One region of the Micromonospora sp. NPDC002717 genome, then DNA from elsewhere that is predicted to be linked to it. Evidence: predicted binding sites of a transcription regulator. Region 1 holds the regulator's gene; the other holds the start of a gene.

What was found. Region 1 encodes HrcA, which represses chaperone genes, less so after heat shock. Its sites were predicted from a motif close to GGTTNGCACNCTCNNNNNGAGNGTGCNAACC; they were not measured.
Region 2: a site for HrcA is predicted at 4,597-4,627, ahead of groL (chaperonin GroEL). Genes of this name have one in related genera too.

Annotation. Positions count from the first base shown of each region.
Region 1 covers NZ_JBEOVW010000023.1:32,786-43,588, forward strand. The annotation lists gene ABT006_RS26900 (PhoH family protein) at 1-672, opposite strand, end outside; gene ABT006_RS26905 (serine hydrolase domain-containing protein) at 981-2,357, opposite strand; gene ABT006_RS26910 (histidine triad nucleotide-binding protein) at 2,354-2,713, opposite strand; gene ABT006_RS26915 (SDR family NAD(P)-dependent oxidoreductase) at 2,809-3,570, shown strand; gene ABT006_RS26920 (16S rRNA (uracil(1498)-N(3))-methyltransferase) at 3,574-4,308, opposite strand; gene dnaJ (molecular chaperone DnaJ) at 4,405-5,550, opposite strand; gene hrcA (heat-inducible transcriptional repressor HrcA) at 5,624-6,646, opposite strand; gene ABT006_RS26935 (DUF4870 domain-containing protein) at 6,892-7,554, shown strand; gene hemW (radical SAM family heme chaperone HemW) at 7,650-8,873, opposite strand; gene ABT006_RS26945 (enoyl-CoA hydratase family protein) at 8,893-9,690, shown strand; gene ABT006_RS26950 (hypothetical protein) at 9,924-10,787, shown strand.
Region 2 covers NZ_JBEOVW010000009.1:89,527-100,329, forward strand. The annotation lists gene ABT006_RS15710 (GNAT family N-acetyltransferase) at 1-254, shown strand, start outside; gene paaN (phenylacetic acid degradation protein PaaN) at 307-1,980, shown strand; gene ABT006_RS15720 (GNAT family N-acetyltransferase) at 2,029-2,574, opposite strand; gene ABT006_RS15725 (cold-shock protein) at 2,782-2,985, shown strand; gene ABT006_RS15730 (hypothetical protein) at 3,485-4,549, shown strand; gene groL (chaperonin GroEL) at 4,825-6,447, shown strand; gene ABT006_RS15740 (hypothetical protein) at 6,507-6,704, opposite strand; gene ABT006_RS15745 (GNAT family N-acetyltransferase) at 6,797-7,723, opposite strand; gene ABT006_RS15750 (S8 family serine peptidase) at 7,770-10,280, opposite strand; gene ABT006_RS15755 (glycerol-3-phosphate dehydrogenase/oxidase) at 10,346-10,803, shown strand, end outside.

The DNA.
Region 1 (10,803 bases):
GGCGACCTCGATCGTGCCCGCCGCCATCAGCTTGGGGATGGTGTCGGGGTCGAGCATGTCGTGCAGCGCGTCGTAGAGCGGGCGCAGGTAGGGGTCGATCTTCTCGTTGAGCGTGCCGGGCAGGAAGCCGAGCCGCTCCCCCGCCTCGACCGCCGGCCGGGTGAGGATGATCCGGTTGACCTGCTTGGCCTGCAGGGCCTGGACGGCCTTGGCCATGGCCAGGTAGGTCTTGCCGGTGCCGGCGGGGCCGATGCCGAAGACGATGGTGTGCGCGTCGATCGCGTCGACGTAGCGCTTCTGCCCCAGCGTCTTGGGGCGGATGGTGCGCCCGCGCCGGGAGAGGATGTTGAGCGTCAGGACCTCGGCGGGCCGCTCGGCGCCGCCCTGCTCGAGCATGCCGACGGTACGCCGGACGGCGTCAGTGGTCAGGGTCTCGCCTTTCTCGATGAGTTCGAGCAGCTCGCTGAAGATCCGCTCGGCGAGGGCGTTGTCGGCGGGGGCGCCGGTGATGGTGATCTCGTTGCCCCGGACGTGCACGTCACTGTTGACCGAGCGCTCGACCAGTCGCAGGATCTCGTCGCCCGCGCCGAGCAGGTTGACCATGATCTTGGAATCCGGAACGGTGATCCTGGTCTGCACCCGGGGCGGGCCGGGAGGTGGGGTGCCGGTCATAGGTCGGGCCGAGGGGCCCTGCGCCACCTGCTCTCGATCTCGGCGCCGGGCCTGCTGGCGCGGCGCGCTGACGTTGCTCCCATCGTATCTGCTCAACAGCGGCGGCACCGCGCCCATTTCCGCGCGCACGGGACGGCCCGCCCGCCGTGACCGCCCCGGACCGGGCACGCCGGGGCACGACGACACCGGCCGGCCGGGCACGCGCCGCGATCCTGTGCGGGACGCTGCCGTTCGACGCCGGAACGGCACACGACGGCACGGACGGGACGCGGCCCGCGTCGGCCCCGCCCCGCCCGTGCGCGCCGCCGTCAGGAGCTGGCGCGGAAGTCGTACCGGTCGAAGGTCTCCTGGGTACGGGTGAACCGGTAGGTCGCCCAGTGCATCCGGACCACCGCGCCGTGCTCGTCCCGGGTGAGCCGCAGCAGCTCGCCCACCTCGCGCCCGGAGACCGTGCGGTACACGTCCGGCTGGTCGGGCAGCGGCGCGAAGACCGCCGGCGGCTTCCCCGCCGGGTCGTCGGCGCCCCGGGCCCGCAGCGCGCCGTCGTGCCACGAGAAGACGTACTCGAAGCCCTCGCCCCACCAGCGGCCGAGCAGCCCGCGTACGCCCTCGGGGGCGGGCGGGCCCGGCCGCCACGGCGCGACGTCGGCCGGGTCGTGCTCGACGGCGGCGGCCAGCAACCGGTGCGGCAGGTCGAGGACCTCGCCGGCCGTGCCGGAGGAGCCGAGCACGGCGACGCCCATCGCGCCCGGAGTCCCCTCGCCGCCGCGCCGGCCGTAGACGCCGGCCAGGAAGCCGGGCATCGCGCCGTCGTGCCCGACGTGCATGATCCGCTTGCCCTGCGGCACCAGGATCAGCCCCAGCCCGAAGCCGCCGGACCAGAGCGTCTCGTCGGTGACCGTCGCCGGCCAGCGCATCTCGTCGAGCGTGGCCGGGGCGAGCACCGCGCCCGCCGGGTCCAGCGCCGCCGGGTCGGCGAGGAAGGCCGCCCAGCGGGCCATGTCGGTGGCGGTGCTCCAGAGCTGGGCCGCCGGCCCCACCGCGCCGAAGTCCGTGGGCGGCTCCGGGTGCGCCTCGTCGGAGTACGCGTCGACCAGGAAACCGGTCGCGGCGTGCGGACCCGGCGTCACCGAGGTGTCGGCCAGCCCCAGCGGGGTCAGCACCCGCTCGGCGAGCACCTCCGCCCAGGTGCCGCCCCGCAGGTGGCCGACGAGCCGGCCGAGCAGCGCCATGCCGAGGTTGGAGTAGTGGTAGCGGCGGCCCGGCGGCAGCACCCGCTCGGCCCGGGCGAGGTCGGCGACCAACTCGTCGACGTCGGGCGCGCGCAAGCTGTCCCAGACGTCGCCGTACGGCTCCCGTTGCAGGCCGGCGGTGTGCGACAGCAGCCGGCGCACGGTCAGCTCGCCGTGGGCCGGCAGGTCCAGGTGGCGGCCCAGCGGGTCGTCCAGGTCGAGCAGGCCGTCGTCGCGGCACTGGAGCGCCAGCACGGCGGTGAACGTCTTCGTGACCGAGCCGATCCGGAACCGGGTGCCCGGCCCCAGCTCGGTGTCGTTGCCGGTGCCGCCGGCCGTGCACGTCCACAGCGGGCGGTCGGCCCGGTGCAGGGCCGCCGAGACCGCCGGCACCCGGGCCTGCGCCTGGACCGTGCGCACCAGCCGGGCCAGGCGGTCGTCGACCGCCGTCACGCGAGGTCCCGGGCCAGCATCGGGCCCAGCGGCGCCCCGCCGAGCACGTGCGCGTGCACGTGGAAGACCTCCTGGCCGCCGTACGCGCCGGTGTTGAACATCAGCCGGAAGCCGTCGCCGAGCAGCCCCTCGTCCTCGGCCACCGCGGCGGCCGTGGCGAGCACCTCGCCGGCCAGCGCCGGGTCGCCCTGGGCGAGCGTCGCCACGTCGGCGTAGTGCTCCTTCGGGATGACCAGCACGTGCACCGGCGCCTTCGGGCCGATGTCGCGGAAGGCGAGCGTGGTGGCGGTTTCCCGCACGACGGTGGCCGGGATCTCCCCGGCGACGATGCGGCAGAACAGGCAGTCGGTTCCCATCGGGGCAGTGTAAGGAAGGGCCCCCTGCCCACGCCCGCCGTGGACGAGGGGGCCCGTCAGCACGGCGGACGGGGCGGCGCGGCATGATGGCCGGCGTGACTTCACGGGCGGTACTGGTGACGGGGGCCTCGGGCGGCATCGGGCGGGCGGTGGCGACGGCGTTCGCGGCGAGCGGGGACCGGGTGGCGATCCACCACCGCGACTCGGCGGAGGCGGCCGGGCGGCTGCGCGCCGAACTGCCCGGCGAGGGGCACGTGGTGGTCCGCGCCGACCTGACCGACCCGGACGCCGTACGGGCCATGGTGGACGAGGCGGCCGGCCTGCTGGGCGGGCTGGACGTGCTGGTCAACAACGCCGGGGTGTACGGCGACCGGAACGCCCCCCACCCGGTCTTCGGCGCCTCCTACGCGCAGTGGCGCGCGCAGTGGCGGCAGGTGCTGGAGACCAACCTGACCGGCGCGGGCAACGTCATCTGGTGCGCCGCCCAGCACATGCGCGACCGGGGCGGCCGGATCGTCAACGTCTCCTCCCGGGGCGCCTTCCGGGGCGAGCCGGAGCAGCCGGCGTACGGGGCGAGCAAGGCGGGGCTGAACGCGCTGGGGCAGTCGCTGGCGGTGGCCCTGGCCCCGTACGGCATCACCGTCGCCACGGTGGCCCCGGGCTTCGTGGAGACCGAAATGACCACGGAGCACCTGCGCGGGGAGCGGGGCGCCGCCATCCGGGCGCAGAGCCCGTTCAACCGGGTGGCCCGCCCCGAGGAGATCGCCGCCGCCGTGCACTGGCTCGCCTCCCCGCAGTCGGAGTGGGCCTCCGGCACCATCGTCGACCTGAACGGCGCCTCCTACCTGCGCAGCTGAGCGTCACCAGCGGGCGAGGCGGGTGGCGAGCACCGCGAGGGCGGCCACGCCGGCCGTCGAGGTGCGCAGCACCGACGGGCCCAGGCGGACGGCGCGGGCCCCGGCCCCGGTGAAGGTGTCCAGCTCGCTGTCGGCGATCCCGCCCTCCGGCCCGACGACCAGCACGATCTCGCCCGTGGCGGGCAGCTCGGCGGTGGTCAGCCGCTCCTGCGCCTCCTCGTGCAGCACGAACGCCGCGGCGGCCCCGCCGATGCGGCGCGTGACCCGGGCGGTGGACTCGTCCGGCGTCCCCGCCACCACGGGCAGCCAGGCGCGGCGGGCCTGCTTGGCCGCCTCCCGGGCGGTCGCCGCCCACTTCTCCCGCGCCCGTACGCCCCGGTCGCCGCGCCACTGGGTGACCGAGCGGGCCGCCGCCCAGGGCACGATCTCGTCCACCCCGACCTCGGTCATCGCCTGCACGGCCAGCTCGCCCCGGTCGCCCTTGGCGATGCCCTGCACCACCACCAGGCGCGGGACGGAGGCGTCGACGTACCCCCGGGAGGTGATCTCCAGGTCGAGGGTGCCGCGGCCGACGGCGGTGACCACGGCGGCGGCGGTGCCGCCCCGCCCGTCGGCGAGCAGCAGTTCCTCGCCGACGCGGAGCCGCTGCACGGTGGCGGCGTGATGCCCCTCGGGGCCGTCGAGGGTCAGCCGGTCGGCGGTGGGCAGCGACTCGACCAGGAACAGCGGCGCGGACACGACGATCAGGCTAGCCGCCCCGGCGACCGCCGGGGCGGCGAGGGCGGTGGAGCCGACCGGGCCGCCGCGGAGCGCGGCGGCCCGGGGGCGTGGGCGTCAGGCGTGGCCGTTGAAGGCGTCGCGCATCCGGGAGAAGAAGCCACCCTGCTTGGTCAGCTCGGCGACCTCCTCGCCCCGGGTCTTGGCGAAGTCGCGCAGCATCCGCTCCTGGTCGGCGTCGAGCTTCGTCGGGGTGCGCACGTCGAGGTGGACGTAGAGGTCGCCCCGGCCGGTGCCGCGCAGGTGCGGCACGCCTCGGGCGCGCAGCCGCAGCGTGCTGCCCGGCTGGGTGCCGGCCTTGACGTCGACCGTCTCCTCGCTGTCCAGCGTCTTGATGGTCAGCCGGGTGCCGAGGGCGGCGGCGGTCATCGGCACGGTGACCCGGCAGTGCAGGTCGTCGCCCTTGCGGGAGTAGACGTCGTGCGGCCGCTCGTGGATCTCGACGTAGAGGTCGCCGGCGGTGCCGCCGCCCGGGCCGACCTCGCCCTGCTGGGCCAGCCGGATGCGCATGCCGTCCTCGACCCCGGCGGGGATCTTGACGGTCAGCGAACGCCGGGTGCGGACGCGGCCGTCGCCGGCGCACGTCGGGCAGGGGTGCGGGATGGTGGTGCCGTAGCCCTGGCAGACGGTGCACGGGCGGGCGGAGACCACCTGACCGAGGAAGGTGCGCTGCACCGACTGCACCTCGCCACGGCCGCCGCACGCCTCGCAGGTGGCCAGGTGGGTGCCGGCCGCGGTGCCGGCGCCGGAGCAGGTGGTGCAGAGCACGGCGGTGTCGACGGTGATCGGCGCCTCGACGCCGAACGCGGTCTCGTTCAGGTCCAGCTCCAGCCGCAGGATCGCGTCGGCGCCCGGCCGGGTCCGCGGTCGCGGGCCCCGCGACCCGCCGGCCGCGCCACCGAAGAACGCGTCCATGATGTCCTGGAAGCCGACGAACGGGCCGGCGCCGCCGGGACCGCCCGGACCGCCCGCGCCCCCGCCGCCGGGGGCGAGCGGGTCGCCGCCCAGGTCGACGATCTGCCGTTTCCGGTCGTCCGAGAGGACCTCGTACGCGGCGTTGATGTCCTTGAACTTCTCCTGTGCCTCCGGGTCCGGATTGACGTCCGGGTGGAACTGCCGCGCCAGCTTCCGGTAGGCGCGCTTGATCTCGTCGTCGGAGGCTTCCCGGCTCACCCCGAGAATGCCGTAGTAGTCCCTGGCCACTGCGTTCCGTGTCCTCATGTTCGTCTCGCGTTGCGCCGGTCGTCGGCCGGAGCCGGCCGTCGGCCCTGACTGGTCAGTTCTGGGCCAGCAGCTCGCCCACGTAGCGTGCCACGGCCCTCACCGTGGCGATGGTGCCGGGGTAGTCCATCCGGGTCGGCCCGAGCACGCCGAGCCCGCCCACGATCGTCGCGCCCGGCCCGTAGCCGGTGCTGACCACCGAGGCGGCGCGCAGGTTGTCGATCTCGTTCTCGTCGCCGATCAGCACCCGGGTCGTGCTCGGCTCCGCCTCGCCGATGAGCTTGAGCAGCACGACCTCCTCCTCCAGCGCCTCCAGGATGGGGCGCAGCGAGCCCTGGAAGTCGAGCAGGCCGCCGCGGGTGAGGTTGGCCGTACCGGCCAACGCGATCCGCTCCTCGTGCCGCTCGACCAGCGTCTCCAGCAGCACGGTGGAGAGGGTGGTCATGGCCGGCCGCAGGTGCGGCACCGACTCGTCGACCAGCGCCTGCACCAGCGGCGGGGTCTCGGACAGCCGGGTGCCGACCAGCTTCTCGTTGACCAGCCGACGCAGGTCCGTGACGTCGTCGGCGGGGATCGGCCCGGGCAGTTCGACCAGCCGCTGCTCGACCCGGCCGGTGTCGGCGATCATGACCAGCATCAGCCGGGTCGTGGAGATCGGCACCAGCTCCAGGTGGCGGACGGAGGAGCGGGCCAGGCTCGGGTACTGCACCACGGCGACCTGCCGGGTCAGCTGCGCCAGCAGTCGTACGGTGCGGTGCACCACGTCGTCGAGGTCGACCGCGCCGACCAGGAAGCGCTCGATCGCGCGGCGCTCGGCCGGGCTGAGCGGCTTGACCCGGGACAGCCGGTCCACGAAGAGCCGGTAGCCACGGTCGGTGGGCACCCGGCCGGCGCTGGTGTGCGGCTGGCGGATGTAGCCCTCCTCCTCCAGCACGGCCATGTCGTTGCGGACGGTCGCCGGGGAGACCCCGAGCTGGTGCCGCTCGACCAGCGACTTGCTGCCGACGGGCTCCTGCGTGGCGACGTAGTCCTCGACGATCGCGCGCAGCACGGCGAGCTTGCGGTCGTCGAGACCCATCGTTCCCCACCTCCTGTCGCACGTCGGACCCCCCGCGCCCCGAGGGGCGGGCGGGTTGCTGGCACTCGCTACGGACGAGTGCCAGTCTACGTCGGCGCGCCCGCCGACGCGATGATCAACCTGGGACGGCGATCCGACCGGCGCCACACGGCCCGCGGAGGCGGCGGCGCCAGAGCCGATCATCCGGACATCCCGGTCGGAGTCGCTCTGGTGCGACCTTGCCCGCGGCCCCTACCGTGACGTCCATGACTGAACCACCTCGCCCTCCCGGAGCGGGGGACCCCGGCGACCGGCCGGACCCGGCCGCTCCGTCGGGGGTTCCCGGGCCGGCCGGCTCCGACGAACCCACCGCACCACTGTCCGGGGCACCGGGCCCGGGCGGCTATCCCCCGCCCGGCGGCTATCCGCCGCCCACCGGTGACCAACCGCCGTCGGGCGGCTACCCTCCGCCGGGTGGCTACCCGCCGCCCGGGGGCTATCCCCCGCCGGGCGGCTACCCCCCGCCGGGGGCCGGCTATCCGACCGGCGGCGGCTACGGCGCGCCCACCGGCGGCTACGCCAACAACGAGGACAAGAACTGGGCCCTGATCGCCCACTTCGGCGGCGCGGCCGGGGTGATCGTCGGCGGCGGCCTGCTCGGCTGGGTCGCGCCGCTCATCGCGTTGATGGCCCGGGGGCAACAGTCGCCGACCGTCCGGGCGCACGCCGTCGCGGCGCTGAACTTCCAGATCACCTGGGCGATCGTGGGCGTGCTGAGCTGGGTGCTCACCCTGATCACCTGCGGGATCCTGTTCTTCGTCCCGATGCTCGTCTGGCTGGTGCCGCTGATCTTCGGGATCGTCGCCGGGGTCAAGGCCAACGAGGGCCTGCTCTACCGCTACCCGATGGCCTACAGCTTCACCAGGTGAGCCGGGCCGGCCGCTCCCCCGGCCGGGCCCGGCCACGCGCCGCCACACGGCGGGGCCTCCCCGCCCGCGCCACCGCACGGCGGGGCCTCCGCGCCTCAGGGCAGCAGGTCGCGGACGACCGCGTCGGCGAGCAGCCGCCCCCGCAGGGTCAGCACGGCCCGGCCCGCCGCGTGGTCGGGGCCGGCCAGCAGGCCGTCGGCGAGCGCCCGCTCGGCGCCGGCCCGGCCGGCGTCGTCCAAGGCGTCCAGCGGCAGCCCGGAGGCGAGCCGCAGCCGGAGCATGACGTCCTCCATGTGCGCCTCGTCGGCGGTGAGCACCTCCCGGGCCAGGCCGGGCGACTCGCCGCCGGCCAGCCGCTTCGCGTACGTCGTGGGATGCTTCACGTTCCACCAGCGCACGCCGCCGACGTGGCTGTGCGCCCCCGGGCCGAGCCCCCACCAGTCGGCGCCGGTCCAGTAGAGCAGGTTGTGCCGGCACCGGGCCGCGTCGCCGCGGGCCCAGTTCGACACCTCGTACCAGGAGAAACCGGCCGCGTCGAGGGCGGCCTCCGCGGCCAGGTAGCGGTCCGCGGCGACGTCGTCGGAGGGGTACGCCAGCTCGCCGCGCCGCATCCGGGCGGCGAGCCGGGTGCCGTCCTCCACGATCAGGGCGTACGCGCTGACGTGGTCCACCCCGGCGGCGACGACCTGGTCGAGGGAGGCGGCGAAGTCGTCCTCGCTCTCCCCCGGCGTGCCGTAGATGAGGTCGAGGTTGACGTGCGCGAACCCGGCGTCGCGGGCCTCCCGGGCGGCGGCGGTGGCCCGGCCGGCGCTGTGCGTGCGGTCGAGGATCGCCAGCACCCCCGGCGCGGCGGACTGCATGCCCAGCGAGATCCGGGTGTAGCCGGCCGCCCGCAGGGCCCGCAGGGACTCCGGGGTCACCGACTCCGGGTTGGCCTCGGTGGTCACCTCGGCGTCGGGCGCGAGCCCCCAGGTGCGGTCGATGCCGTCGAGGATCCGGGCCAGGTCGTCGGCGGGAAGCAGGGTCGGGGTGCCGCCGCCGACGAAGACCGTGTCGACCCGGGGCGGCGGGGCGTCGCCCAGCACCCGGCCGGCGAGCGCCAGCTCGGCCAGCACGGTGTCGGCGTAGCCCTCCCGGCTCGCCCCACCGCCCAGCTCGGCCGCGGTGTACGTGTTGAAGTCGCAGTAGCCGCAGCGGCTGGCGCAGAACGGGACGTGCACGTACACGCCGAAGCCGCGCGCGCCGACCGCGCGGGTGGCGGCGGCGGGCAGCGAGCCGTCGACGGGAACGGATTCGCCTTCTGGAAGGACGCCGGGCATGGCCACTAGTGTGCCCGGCATGACCTCTCCCGACGTGCTCGTGCGGGCCGCCACGGCCCGTGGGGTGACCACCCTCACCCTGGACAGCCCGCACAACCGCAACGCGCTCTCCACGCCGCTGATGACCCAGCTGCTGGCCGGCCTGTCCGAGGCGGTCGCCGACGACGCCGTACGCGTGGTCGTGCTGGACCACACCGGGCCGGTCTTCTGCTCGGGCGCGGATCTCAAGGAGACCGCCGCCGCGTACGCCAGCGGGAGCGTGCCGGCCGGGATGCTGGGTGACGTGCTCGCGGCGGTCTGGGAGTGCCCGAAGCCGGTGGTGGCGAGGGTGGCCGGCCCGGCGCGGGCCGGCGGGCTGGGCCTGATCGCGGCGGCCGACCTGGCGGTGTGCGCGCAGGAGGCGACGTTCGCCTTCACGGAGGTGCGGATCGGGGTGATCCCGGCGGTGATCTCCGCGACCGTGCTGCCCCGGCTGCACCCCCGCGCGGCGGCCGAGCTCTACCTGACCGGGGACACCTTCGACGGCCGGCGTGCCGCGGAGATCGGCCTGGTCACCGCCGCCGTGCCGGCCGACGGGCTGGACGCCGCCGTCGCCACCTACTGCGACTCGCTGGTCCGGGGCGCGCCGGGCGCGCTGGCCGGGGCGAAGCAACTGCTGCGCCGCCCGCCCGCGACCGATCTGCGGGAGGAGATCGCCGGGCTGTCCACCCTCTCGACCGGGTACTTCCTCTCCGAGGAGGGCCGCGAGGGCGTGCTGGCGTTCCGGGAGAAGCGGCCGGCCCGCTGGGTTCCCGCCGACGACGCCGTCGACCGGTAGGCGGGCGGGACGCCGTCGGCCGGTAGGCGGTGGGGAACGCCGTCGGCCGCGGCCGTTCGGGATAGGTGAGGCCGCGCGGGAAACGGGAACATCCGGGCCCGCCCCCGGGGCCGTTCGGCGCTCGCGGGCGCGCCCCGCCGGGCGGTGCCACGCGCGGCGGGCCGGTGGGAACCGGTCGGACGACCCGGCAGGCACCACGGGGGACGTACGCTTGTCGGACTGTCGAACAGGGGGTGTGGGTGCGAACTCGGGCAGTCGTGGCGGGCGGCGTCGTCCTCGTCCTCGTCGCCGTGGTCGGAATCTGGCTCGTCATCCGGCAGGTGGGTGGGCAGTTGCGCCTGCCGCTGTCCAGCCGGACGTGCACGGTGCAGGCGGACGGCCGGGTGGCCCTGGACGCCGACCAGATGGCCAACGCGGCGACGATCGCGGCGATCGGCATCCAGCGGAAGATGCCCGAGCGGGCCGTCGTGGTGGCGCTGGCCACCGCGTACCAGGAATCCGGCCTGCGCAACCTCGCCGGGGGCGACCGCGACTCCGTGGGGCTGTTCCAGCAGCGCCCGAGCCAGGGCTGGGGCAGCCCGGAGGAGATCCGCGACCCCCGGTACGCGGCGAACCGGTTCTACGCCGCGCTGAAGAAGGTGCGCGGCTGGGAGCGGATGCGGGTCACCGACGCGGCGCAGAAGGTGCAGCGCTCCGCCTTCCCGGAGGCGTACCAGAAGTGGGCGGACGAGTCGGAGGTGCTGACGCGGGCCCTGCTCGGGCACGCCACCGGCGCGGTGGCCTGCACGGTGGGCCGCGACCCGGCGATGCGCGGGGCGGCTGCGGCGACCGCGCTGACCCGCGGGCTGTCGCTGGACTGGGGCCTGGCCGCCGCCACCTCCGCGGCGGACCTGACCGGCCTCACGGTCCCCGCCGCCGACGAGCGCCGGGGCTGGCGCTACGCGCACTGGCTCGTCTCCCACGCGCACGACCACGGGGTGAAGCGGGTGCGCTTCGGCGGCCTGGAGTGGACCGCCCGCGACGGCACCTGGAACCAGGTCGGCGACGATGCGGCCACCGGCGACCGGGTGGTCGCCGAGGTCTTCGCCGAGGCGTAGGGACTCCCATCTCCTT
Region 2 (10,803 bases), on a different contig from region 1:
CCCTGCTCGACGTGGGCCCCTCCGCCGACTGGCACGCGTTCCAGCAGATCACCATCGTCGACCCCGCTCACCGGGGGCACCGGCTCGGCCTGCTCGTCAAGATCGAGAACCTGCGGCACCTGCTCGCCCACGAGCCGGCGGTGCGCGCGATCGACACCTTCAACGCGGCCGAGAACAGCTACATGATCACGATCAACGAGCAGCTCGGCTTCCGCCGGGTCGACGGCTGGACCGACTGGCAGCTCACGATCTGAGTTGTGACACGGCCCTACTGATCCTGGGGCTTCCTGTTGCATGATGGCGGGCATGACGGAGACCCCGCACCCCCTGTACGACAGGCACGCCGACACCCTGACCCGTGCGCTGACCGCGATCACGGAGCGCGGGTACTGGTCCGCCTACCCCGAGTCGCCCAGCCCACGGGTCTACGGCGAGACCGCCGCCGCCGACGGCAAGGCCGCCTTCGAGGCGTACCTCGGCGGCGACTTCCCCCTCGACCAGCCGGGCGCCGGCGACCGGGTCGCCACCGAGACCAGCCCGTTCGGCGTCGAGCTGGGCGTCCGCTACCCGCACGCCGGGGCCGACGAGCTGGTCGCCGCCGCCTCCGCCGCCCTGCCGAGCTGGCGTGACGCCGGCCCGCAGACCCGGGTGGGCGTCTGCCTGGAGATCCTCGACCGGCTGCACAAGCACATCTTCGAGCTGGCCAACGCGGTGCAGTTCACCAGCGGCCAGGCGTTCGTGATGGCCTTCCAGGCCGGCGGCGCGCACGCGCTGGACCGCGCGCTGGAGGCGGTCGCCTACGCGTACGCGGAGATGACCCGGCACCCGGGGACGGCGGGCTGGGAGAAGGCCGCCGGCAAGGGCGACCCGCTGCGGATGACCAAGACCTTCCACGTGGTGCCCCGCGGCGTGGCGCTGGTGATCGGCTGCAACACCTTCCCGACCTGGAACTCGTACCCGGGGCTGTTCGCCTCGCTGGTCACCGGCAACCCGGTGGTCGTCAAGCCGCACCCGCGCGCGGTGCTGCCGCTGGCCATCACCGCCCGGTACGCCCGGGAGGTGCTCGCCGAGGCCGGCTTCGACCCGAACCTGGTGCTGCTCGCCCCCGAGGCCCCCGGCGAGAAGCTCGCCTCCACGCTGGCCCTGCACCCGGCGGTGAAGATCGTCGACTTCACGGGTTCCACCGAGTACGGCGACTGGCTGGAGGCCAACGCCCGGCAGGCGGCGGTCTACACCGAGAAGGCCGGCCTGAACACGGTGGTGGTCGACTCCACCGACGACTTCGCCGGGATGTGCCGCAACCTCGGCTTCACGCTGACCCTCTACAGCGGCCAGATGTGCACCACCTCGCAGAACGTCCTCATCCCCGCCGGGGGGATCGCCACCGACCAGGGGCACAAGAGCTTCGACGAGGTGGCCGGCGGGATCGCCGCCGCGATCGGCAAGCTCACCGCCGACCCGGCGCGCGGGGTGGAACTCACCGGCGCGATCGTCAACGACGGGGTGCTGGAGCGCCTCGACGAGGTCACCAAGGTCGGCGAGACGGTGCTGGAGTCGCGTACGGTCGAGCACCCGGCCTTCCCCGGCGCGGTGGTCCGCACCCCGACTCTGGTCAAGCTGGCGGCCGACGACACGGCGACCTACTCGAAGGAGTGGTTCGGGCCGATCTCGTTCGCCATCGCGACCGACTCGACGGCGCACAGCCTGGAGATCCTGCGGTCGACGGTCGGCGAGAAGGGCGCGCTCACCGCGGCGGTCTACTCCACCGACGAGGCGGTCCTCGACGCGGCCGAGGCGGCGGCGATCGAGGTCGGGGTGCACCTGTCCTGCAACCTGACCGGCGGGGTCTTCGTGAACCAGTCGGCGGCCTTCTCCGACTTCCACGGCAGCGGCGCGAACGCGGCGGCCAACTCCGCGCTCACCGACGGCGCCTACGTGGCCAACCGGTTCCGCATCGTGCAGTCCCGTCGGCACGCCTGAGTCGCGGTTGGGGTTTCCGGGGCGGGCTGCCCCGGAAACCCTCCCGTGTCAGGCGGCGCGGCGCATCTGGAGTTCGGTGAGCGCCGGCACGGTGGGGTGCGGCACGCGTACGCCGGTGTCGACGAAGCCCAGCCGCCGGTAGGCGCGGTAGGCCCGGTCGTTGCCGACCACCACCTCCAGCATCAGCTCGGGCCGGCCGCACTTCCGGGACCAGGCGGCCACCGCCTCGACCAGCTCGCCGAGCAGGCCGGTGCCGCGCCAGGACGGGGTGACGTAGACGGCGTAGACGACGGTCAGCCCGGGCTCCTCCGGGGTCACCGTGCCCCCGGCGTGCCCGACCAGCCGGCCGCCGGGGTCCGCGACGAACTGCGCGGTGTCCGCGCCGGCCGACACGTACGCGATCCGGGCCGCGTAGTCGGCGTGCGGCCGGGCCGCCGCGTTGGCGAGGGTCTCCAGGAAGGCCAGCGGCGCGTCGGCGAGCATCTCCAGCCGCAGCGCCCGCATCCGGGCGGCGTCCTCGGGCCGGACCCGCCGGATCTCCGCGCGCCGGGTGCCCGCCGACCCCCGCCCCGGCCCGTCCGGCGTCCTCGTCATGCCGAATGCCTACCACAGCGACGGATGACGATGCCCCTCGATCGGAATATGCCCGATTTGGGGTCGTGCGCCGTCGTCACGCCTCGTGTAGCGTGCGATTTCGGTCACCGATTTCAGCGGCCTCCCCGACCGCGGTTCGGTGGTCCTCCGGTGCCGGTCCGCCGGTCTCCGGGTTGTGGAACGCCGTGCAGAGTGAGGAAGTGGACCGTGGCACAGGGCACCGTTAAGTGGTTCAACGCCGAAAAGGGCTACGGCTTCATCGCCGTCGACGGCGGGCAGGACGTCTTCGTCCACTTCTCCGCGATCGAGATGGACGGCTACAAGGCGCTGGACGACGGCCAGCGGGTGGAGTTCGAGATCGCCCAGGGCCAGAAGGGGCCCCAGGCCGAGCGCGTACGCGTCATCGCCTGACCCCGTCCGCCACAGACCGGGCCCTTCCGCCGCCGACCGCCCCGCGCGGCGGCTCCAACGACATCCGTCGATCTGTGTGCTCGGCGCGCCTGCGGGCCGCTCCGGCGGGTGAGCCGGTCGGGTGACCCGCTTCGACACCTGGGTTCGGCGGGCGGGATGGTGGCGTGTGGTGGGCGCTGTCGAGCTGCCCCGTCTGTAGGACCACCCCGTCTCTGTAGGAGCATGCCTCGCATCCGGCTCGGCCGCCTGCGAGGCATGGCGTGCCCCATCTGTGAGGGCAGCTCGACAGGGGCCGGGCAGCGGCACCGGTGGGGCCGGTTCCGGGGTGTGACCCGCGGCATCGTTGGGCGGAACCCTGGCCGGGGCGGGCCGTGGTCGTGGTTCGTGGGCCTGGTTCGTGGTCGTGGTTCGTGGTTCGTGGCGTGGCACCCCGGACTGCGGTTACGGTCGCCAGGCAGGGAAGATCGTGAGCCGGTTCAGCCGTCGCTGAGGAGGGTTCATGTCCGACCAGCCACCCCAGGCCACGCCTCCGTCGGGGGATCCGGACCCCGCCACGGCCGGCGGTGCGAGCGCGCCGCAGCCGCAGGGGTGGGTCTTCCCGCCCACCGGCGGGTTCCCGGCCGGCTCCGGCCCGTACGGCGGGCAGCCGTGGTATCCGGGCGCGCCGGTCGTGTACCCGGGGCAGCCGGTCCACGGGTGGTACCCGCCCGGCCACGGCCTCGACCCGGCCGACCCGCTGGTCACCCCGCCGGGCGGAGGCGTGAGCGGCTGGTTCGACCGGTGCGTCGGCGCGGTGCGCCGGGGCTGGAAGCCGCTGCTGCCGATCCTGCTGCTCACCCAGGTGCTGCCGGCCGTGGTGCTGTCGGTGCTCGCGCTGGTGGTCGACCCGTCGGCCCGGTGGAACGAGTCGATGGCCGACGACCCGGCCGCGCTGCCCGACACCTTCCTGGCCGACCTGGGCACCATGATGGCCGTGCTGATCGGCGGGGCCCTGCTCTTCGGCCTGGTGCAGAGCCTCGGCTGGGCCGCCGGCACCTGGGTGGTCGCCCGGCAGGCGGCCGGCCAGCCGGTGACCGTCGGCGCCGCGCTGGGCTACGGCCTGCGCCGGGCGCCGGGCCTCTGGGGCTGGACCCTGCTGATGAGCGTGATCATCGGGCTCGGGGTGTGCTTCTGCGTCATCCCCGGCATCTACTTCGCCTTCGCGCTGAGCATGGCCGGCCCGGTCTACCTCTTCGAGCGGCAGCACCCGATCGGCCGCTCGTACCGGATGTTCCACGACCGGCTGGGCCTGCTGCTCGGCCGGGTGGCGCTCGTCGCGGCGGCGGTGATCGTCGGGGGCGGGGCGGCCGGCCTGGTGGAGGGTATCGGCTCGCTGCCGTTCGGCGTCACCCCGCTGGAGTCGCCGGGCACGGCGGTGGGCGCGATCGCGGTGGCGGTGCTCGGCGGCGTGCTGGGCCTGCCCGCCCACCTCGCCCAGCTGGTCGGCCTGGTCGCCACGTACGCCGAGCAGCGCGCCCACGAGGGGCCGGTGGACAGCACACGGCTGGCCGGTGAACTCGGCTGAGCGGGGCGGGTGTGCTTGCACTCGGCAGGGGAGAGTGCTAAACAAGTCATTGGCACTCGCATACCGTGAGTGCCAATGGTCGGGGCGGTAGGGCCACGGCCGCACGGGCGTCCACACGCCGGTGCGGCACATGGCCGGTCGTCGCGGGCTATCCGGCCCGGCCGAGGAGACGTCGTCGTCGCCAGGTGGCGACGTCCCCAAGGTGCGTACACCAGGCGGCCCATCCGGGACACAACCTCCGGGTGGCCCGTGAGTGTCCAGGAGGACAACGCCGTATGGCCAAGATGATCGCGTTCGACGAAGAGGCGCGCCGGGGCCTCGAGCGGGGCATGAACCAGCTCGCCGACGCCGTGAAGGTGACCCTCGGCCCCAAGGGCCGCAACGTCGTGCTCGAGAAGAAGTGGGGTGCCCCCACCATCACCAACGATGGTGTGAGCATCGCCAAGGAGATCGAGCTCGAGGACCCCTACGAGAAGATCGGCGCCGAGCTGGTCAAGGAGGTCGCCAAGAAGACCGACGACGTGGCCGGTGACGGCACGACGACGGCGACCGTCCTGGCCCAGGCCCTCGTCCGCGAGGGTCTGCGCAACGTGGCCGCCGGTGCCAACCCGATGGCCCTGAAGCGGGGCATCGAGGCTGCCGTGGCCAGCGTCTCGGAGGAGCTGTCCAAGCTCGCCAAGGACGTCGAGACCAAGGAGCAGATCGCCTCCACCGCCTCCATCTCCGCCGGTGACAGCACCGTCGGCGAGATCATCGCCGAGGCGATGGACAAGGTCGGCAAGGAAGGCGTCATCACCGTCGAGGAGAGCAACACCTTCGGCCTGGAGCTGGAGCTCACCGAGGGTATGCGCTTCGACAAGGGCTACATCTCGGCCTACTTCATGACCGACCCGGAGCGCATGGAGGCCGTCTTCGACGACCCCTACCTCCTGATCGTCAACAGCAAGATCTCGTCGGTCAAGGACCTGCTCCCGATCCTCGAGAAGGTCATGCAGTCGGGCAAGCCGCTGCTGATCATCGCCGAGGACATCGAGGGCGAGGCCCTGGCCACCCTGGTCGTCAACAAGGTCCGGGGCACCTTCAAGTCGGTCGCCGTCAAGGCGCCGGGCTTCGGTGACCGCCGCAAGGCCATGCTGGCCGACATCGCCATCCTCACCGGTGGCCAGGTCATCAGCGAGGAGGTCGGCCTCAAGCTGGACGCCGTCGGCCTCGACATGCTGGGCCGCGCCCGCAAGGTCGTGGTGACCAAGGACGAGACCACCATCGTCGACGGTGCCGGCGACGCCGAGCAGATCCAGGGCCGGGTCAACCAGATCCGGGCCGAGATCGACAAGAGCGACTCCGACTACGACCGCGAGAAGCTGCAGGAGCGGCTGGCCAAGCTGGCCGGCGGCGTCGCGGTGATCAAGGTCGGCGCGGCCACCGAGGTCGAGCTGAAGGAGCGCAAGCACCGTATCGAGGACGCCGTCCGCAACGCGAAGGCCGCCGTCGAGGAGGGCATCGTCCCGGGTGGTGGCGTCGCGCTGGTGCAGGCCGGCAAGACCGCCTTCGACAAGCTGGACCTGACCGGCGACGAGGCGACCGGCGCGCAGATCGTCAAGATCGCGCTGGACGCCCCGCTGCGGCAGATCGCCGTCAACGCCGGCCTCGAGGGCGGCGTGGTCGTCGAGCACGTCCGCAACATCGAGCCGGGTCACGGCCTCAACGCCGCCAACGGCGAGTACGTCGACCTGCTGGCCGCGGGCATCATCGACCCGGCCAAGGTGACCCGTTCGGCGCTGCAGAACGCCTCGTCGATCGCGGCGCTCTTCCTCACCACCGAGGCCGTCGTGGCGGACAAGCCGGAGAAGGCCCCGGCCGCCCCGGCTGGTCCGGGTGGCGGGGACATGGACTTCTGAGTCCAGCTCCACGTACGCCGGAAGGGGCGGGCCGCGTCAGCGGTCCGCCCCTTCCGCCGTCAGGTCGGCAGTGGCCGTTGGTTGCGTCTCTTCTGCGCCCGGCCGTACGGCTGCGGGATCTGGACCGGCTCGTCGACCAGCGTCACCGGCTCGTCGGTCGGCTCGTCGGCGCCGCTCATCTCCGCCTGCTGCTCGGCGTCGCCGTAGTCGAGCCGGTCGAACGGCAACGGGCCGGGGCGTTCGTCGTCCGTGGTCATGGCTGCCTCCTCTACCGAAACGGTAGGGGGCGTCGATCAAAGATGGGGGCGAATGGGGTTATCGACGTCTATATCCCCTTCGCCCCCATCTGTCACTCCCCGAGCGTCCTGCGGTACAGGAAGAAGACCCGCTCGATCCGGGCGCCCGCGCTGCCCGAATAGAACGGCACCGGCCCCACCCAGCCGATCTGCGCCGCCGTCACGCCCGCCGCCCGCTGGTCGCGCAGGCAGCGGCGCAGCAGCACCCCGCCGATCCCCGAGCCCTCCGCCGCCGGGGCGGTGCCCATCGGCCCGAACCAGCTCGGCCGGGACGACCCGTACGCGGCGAAGCCGAGCACCTCGCCGTCGCGCTCGGCCAGGTGGCAGCCCGCCCCCTCCCGGCCCACCGAGCCGGCCAGCTCCGCGTCCCAGGCGCCGCCGAACGTGGCGCGGGCGAACTCCGCCAGCGCCGGCAGGTCGGCCGGCTCGGCGCGGCGGACCGAGACGCCCCGGCCGGCCAGCCGTGCCTCCGCCGCCGCCGTGGAGCGCAACGCGGGGGAGTCGTCGTACGACAGGTCGGCGGTCATGTTCCACGCCGTCCGGTCCTGCCGGTAGCCGAGCGCCAGCGCGGCGCAGACCGCCGGGGTGTAGCGCACGTCGATCCCGGGCCAGGCGTAGTACGGCGGGTTGCCCGCCAGCAGCACCTCGGCCGCGCCGAGACCGGCCAGGGTCCGCTCGGCGGACGACAGCAGCGCCCGCCCGACGCCCCGGCGCCGGTGGTCGGGGTGCACCGCCACGAGGTCCACGTGCCCGAGCCCGGCGTCCCGCCCCGACAGGGAGCAGACCAGCGCCCCGACCAGCTCCGCCCCCCGGTACGCGCCCAGCGCGACGACCGGCCGGTCGGTGGCCGCCCGGGCCCAGAGCGCGGCCACGAGGGCCGGCGCCTCGGCGGCGTCCTCGGGCAGGTCCAGCGCCCGGCGGCACAGCTCCACCACGGCGGGCGCCCGGTCGGCGGTCAGCTCGACGATCTCCGCATCCATGGTCGCCGACCCTAGAGCACGGGGTGCGGGGGAGGGCAAGGGCCGCTCACCCGCGGGCCGCCCGCACCGCCGCGTACGCGTCGACCAGGCCGGCGCCGGTGATGTTCGCGTCGCCGCCGCAGGTCTCCGTCCGGGAGGCGTACGTCGCCGGGGTCGCCGTGTCCCGCAGGATCTGCCGGGTGCGCGGCAGGTCGCCCACCAGCGCCGGGTTGGCCGACCACATCAGCGCCACGACGCCGGCCACCTGCGGGGTCGCCATCGAGGTGCCGCTCATGGTGGCGTACCCGCCGCCGGGCATCGCCGACAGCACCTCCTTGCCGGGGGCGACCAGGTCCGGCTTCGCCGCCCCCGGCACCGGTCCGCGGGACGAGAAGTCGGTGACCCGGCGCCGCTGGTCCACCGCGCCGACGGTCAGCACGTCCGCGTACGGCGCGGGCGGGTCGTCGATCGAGCCGCAGTACGGGCCGGTGTTGCCGGCGGCGGCGACGACCAGGATGCCGGCGGCCTCCAGGGCGGCGGTGGCCGGCCGGAGTGCGCGCGGGTCGCAGCCCTCGATCGGCGGGCAGCCCCACGAGTTGGTGAGGATCTCCGGGGCGCGCGCCGGGCGCCCGTCCGTGAACGGGTTCCCGCCGGGCGGGAAGGGCGCCAGCATGAACTGGAGGCAGTCCAGGTAGTACCCGGGATTGCCCAGGTTGCGGTCCAGGTTGACGCAGCCCACCCACTGTGCGCCCGGGGCCACCCCGATCCCCCCTCGGCCCACCGCGCTGCCCACGGTGTGCGTGCCGTGCCCGCCCTGGTCGATCGGGGAGCGGGTGCCGTCCCACGGGTCGTACCAGGAGTCGTCGCCGCCCCGGAAGCCGGCGGCCAGCGCCGGGTGCCCGCCGTCCACCCCGGAGTCGGAGCTGCCCACCACGATCCCGGTGCCGTCCACCCCGAGCTGCGACCAGACGCGGTCCGCGCCGAGCATCCGGACGTTCCACTCCGGGCCGGCCGGCGCGGGCGCGGTGCCCCGACTGCGGCCGGCCGGCGCGGGCAGCGGCCGCACCCGCTGGCTGACCAGCACCCGGGCCACCTCCGGCCGGCGGGACAGCCAGGCCCGCACCGCCGGCCCGCCGTCCACCTCGACCGCGTTGACCAGGTAGTAGGGGGTGTGGTCCAGCCGCAGCCGGCGCAGGTCCCGGCGCAGGTCGGCCTGGGTCCGCTCGGCGGTGTCGACCAGCCGCCGGTAGACCTCGCCGGCCCGCGCGTCCCGGCCGGCCCGCCCGGCCGTCGCCGGCACCCCGTCCAGGTCGGCCTGCTCGCGCAGCACCACGAACAGCCGCTCGCCGTGCAGGCCGGGCTGGCCCGCGCCGACGGCCACCGCGCCGACCGCGACCAGCAGGGCCGCGGCGGTCACCCCGGCCACCCGCCGGCTCGGCCGCCGGTTGCGGGGCCGGGCCAGCAGCACGCCGTACGCCACGGCGAGCACGGCCGCGACGGCGAGCCCGGCGCCGGCGGCGGCCGCCACCCAGAACGGCACGTCTCGGGTGGTGGTCAGGACGAGGGTGATCTCCTCGGGATCGGTGAAGGCCAGCGGGCCGAACACGGCGAGACCGACCAGCCAGCGGGTGGCGGCGCGGACCCCGGCCGCGCCGGCCCGCCCGCCCGGCCCGTCCCCGGCGGCGCCCGACGGGTCGGCGGGGGCGGTGTCCGGCGGGCCGGCCGGCACCGTGCCCGGCGGCGCGGCCGGGGTGGCGGCGGCCGGGCGGCGGGCCGCCGCGTGCAGGGCGGCCAGCGCGAAGCCGGCCGGCGGCAGGGTCAGCAGCAGGGGCAGTTGGGCCCCGGACTGCCCGACCCCGGCGGCGAGGACGAGCAGCGCGACCCCGGCGACCAGCCCGCCGACCAGCACCAGCCGGGCCGGCCGGGGCGGCTCGCCGACGGCGAAGCGGGACCAGAAGGCGTCGTCCAGCAGCGCCCCGGCCAGCGCGCCCAGGGCGGCGGCGGCGAGCCCGGCGAGCACCGTCTCCAGTAGCCCGCCGAGCGCCCCCAGCCAGACCCACGGCAGCAGCAGCGCCAGCCCGCCGGCCACCCCGAGCAGGGTGGCGGTCGGGGCGGAGGGCCGGCGCGGGGCGGCGGCGCGCCGGGCGAGCGCCCGCAGGACGAGGGCGGCCAGGGCGGCCGTGGCGGCGAGCGCCGCGAGGTACGCCTCGTGGTGCACCGGCGGGAGCGCCCGGAGCAGCCCCAGCGCGCCGAGCCCGAGTGCCGCGGCCAGCCAGGCCCGGCCGGTGGCGCGGACCGCCGCCGAGCGGGGCAGCAGGGCGAGCGACAGCGCGGGCGCGCCGACCAGCAGCACGGTGAACAGCACCGTCGCCGGCCAGAGCCACACCACGCGGTCCAGCCCGGAGGCCAGCATGATCTGGTCGGCCAGCCACCCGCCGAGCTGGCCGACCACCACGAACCCGACCGTCCAGCAGCCGGCGACCACCGCCGCCACCACCGGCCACGGACTCGACCGGGCGGGCGCGGCCGGCGGGAGCGGGGCGGGCTGACCAGCGGGGAACGGGGGGCCGATCTCCATTCCTCAGACAGTACGGCGCGGACGGTGTGTGCCGCCGGTGTGGCCGTGACGGTTACCGTGGACGGGTGCGCGACCCCAACGTCTCCCGAACCGAGGCCAGCCAGCTCTCCCCGGAGCGCCGGGCCACCGACCTGCGCCGCCTGCGGGCCGAGCGCTTCGACGTGCTGGTCATCGGCGGTGGGGTGACCGGGGCGGGCGCCGCCCTCGACGCGGCCTCGCGCGGGCTGAAGGTGGCCCTGGTGGAGGCGCGCGACTACGCCGCCGGCACCTCCAGCCGTTCCAGCAAGCTGATCCACGGCGGCCTGCGCTACCTGGAGCAACTGGAGTTCCACCTGGTGCACGAGGCGCTCACCGAACGCGGCCTGCTCGCCACCCGGCTCGCCCCGCACCTGGTGCGGCCGGTGCCCATCCTGGTCCCGCTGCCCGGCGGGCGCGGCGCGCGCGACCTGCCCGGCCGGCTGTTCCGCCGCTCCTACTACGGCGCCGGAGTGGCGGCGTACGACGCCTTCGCCGGGATCTTCGG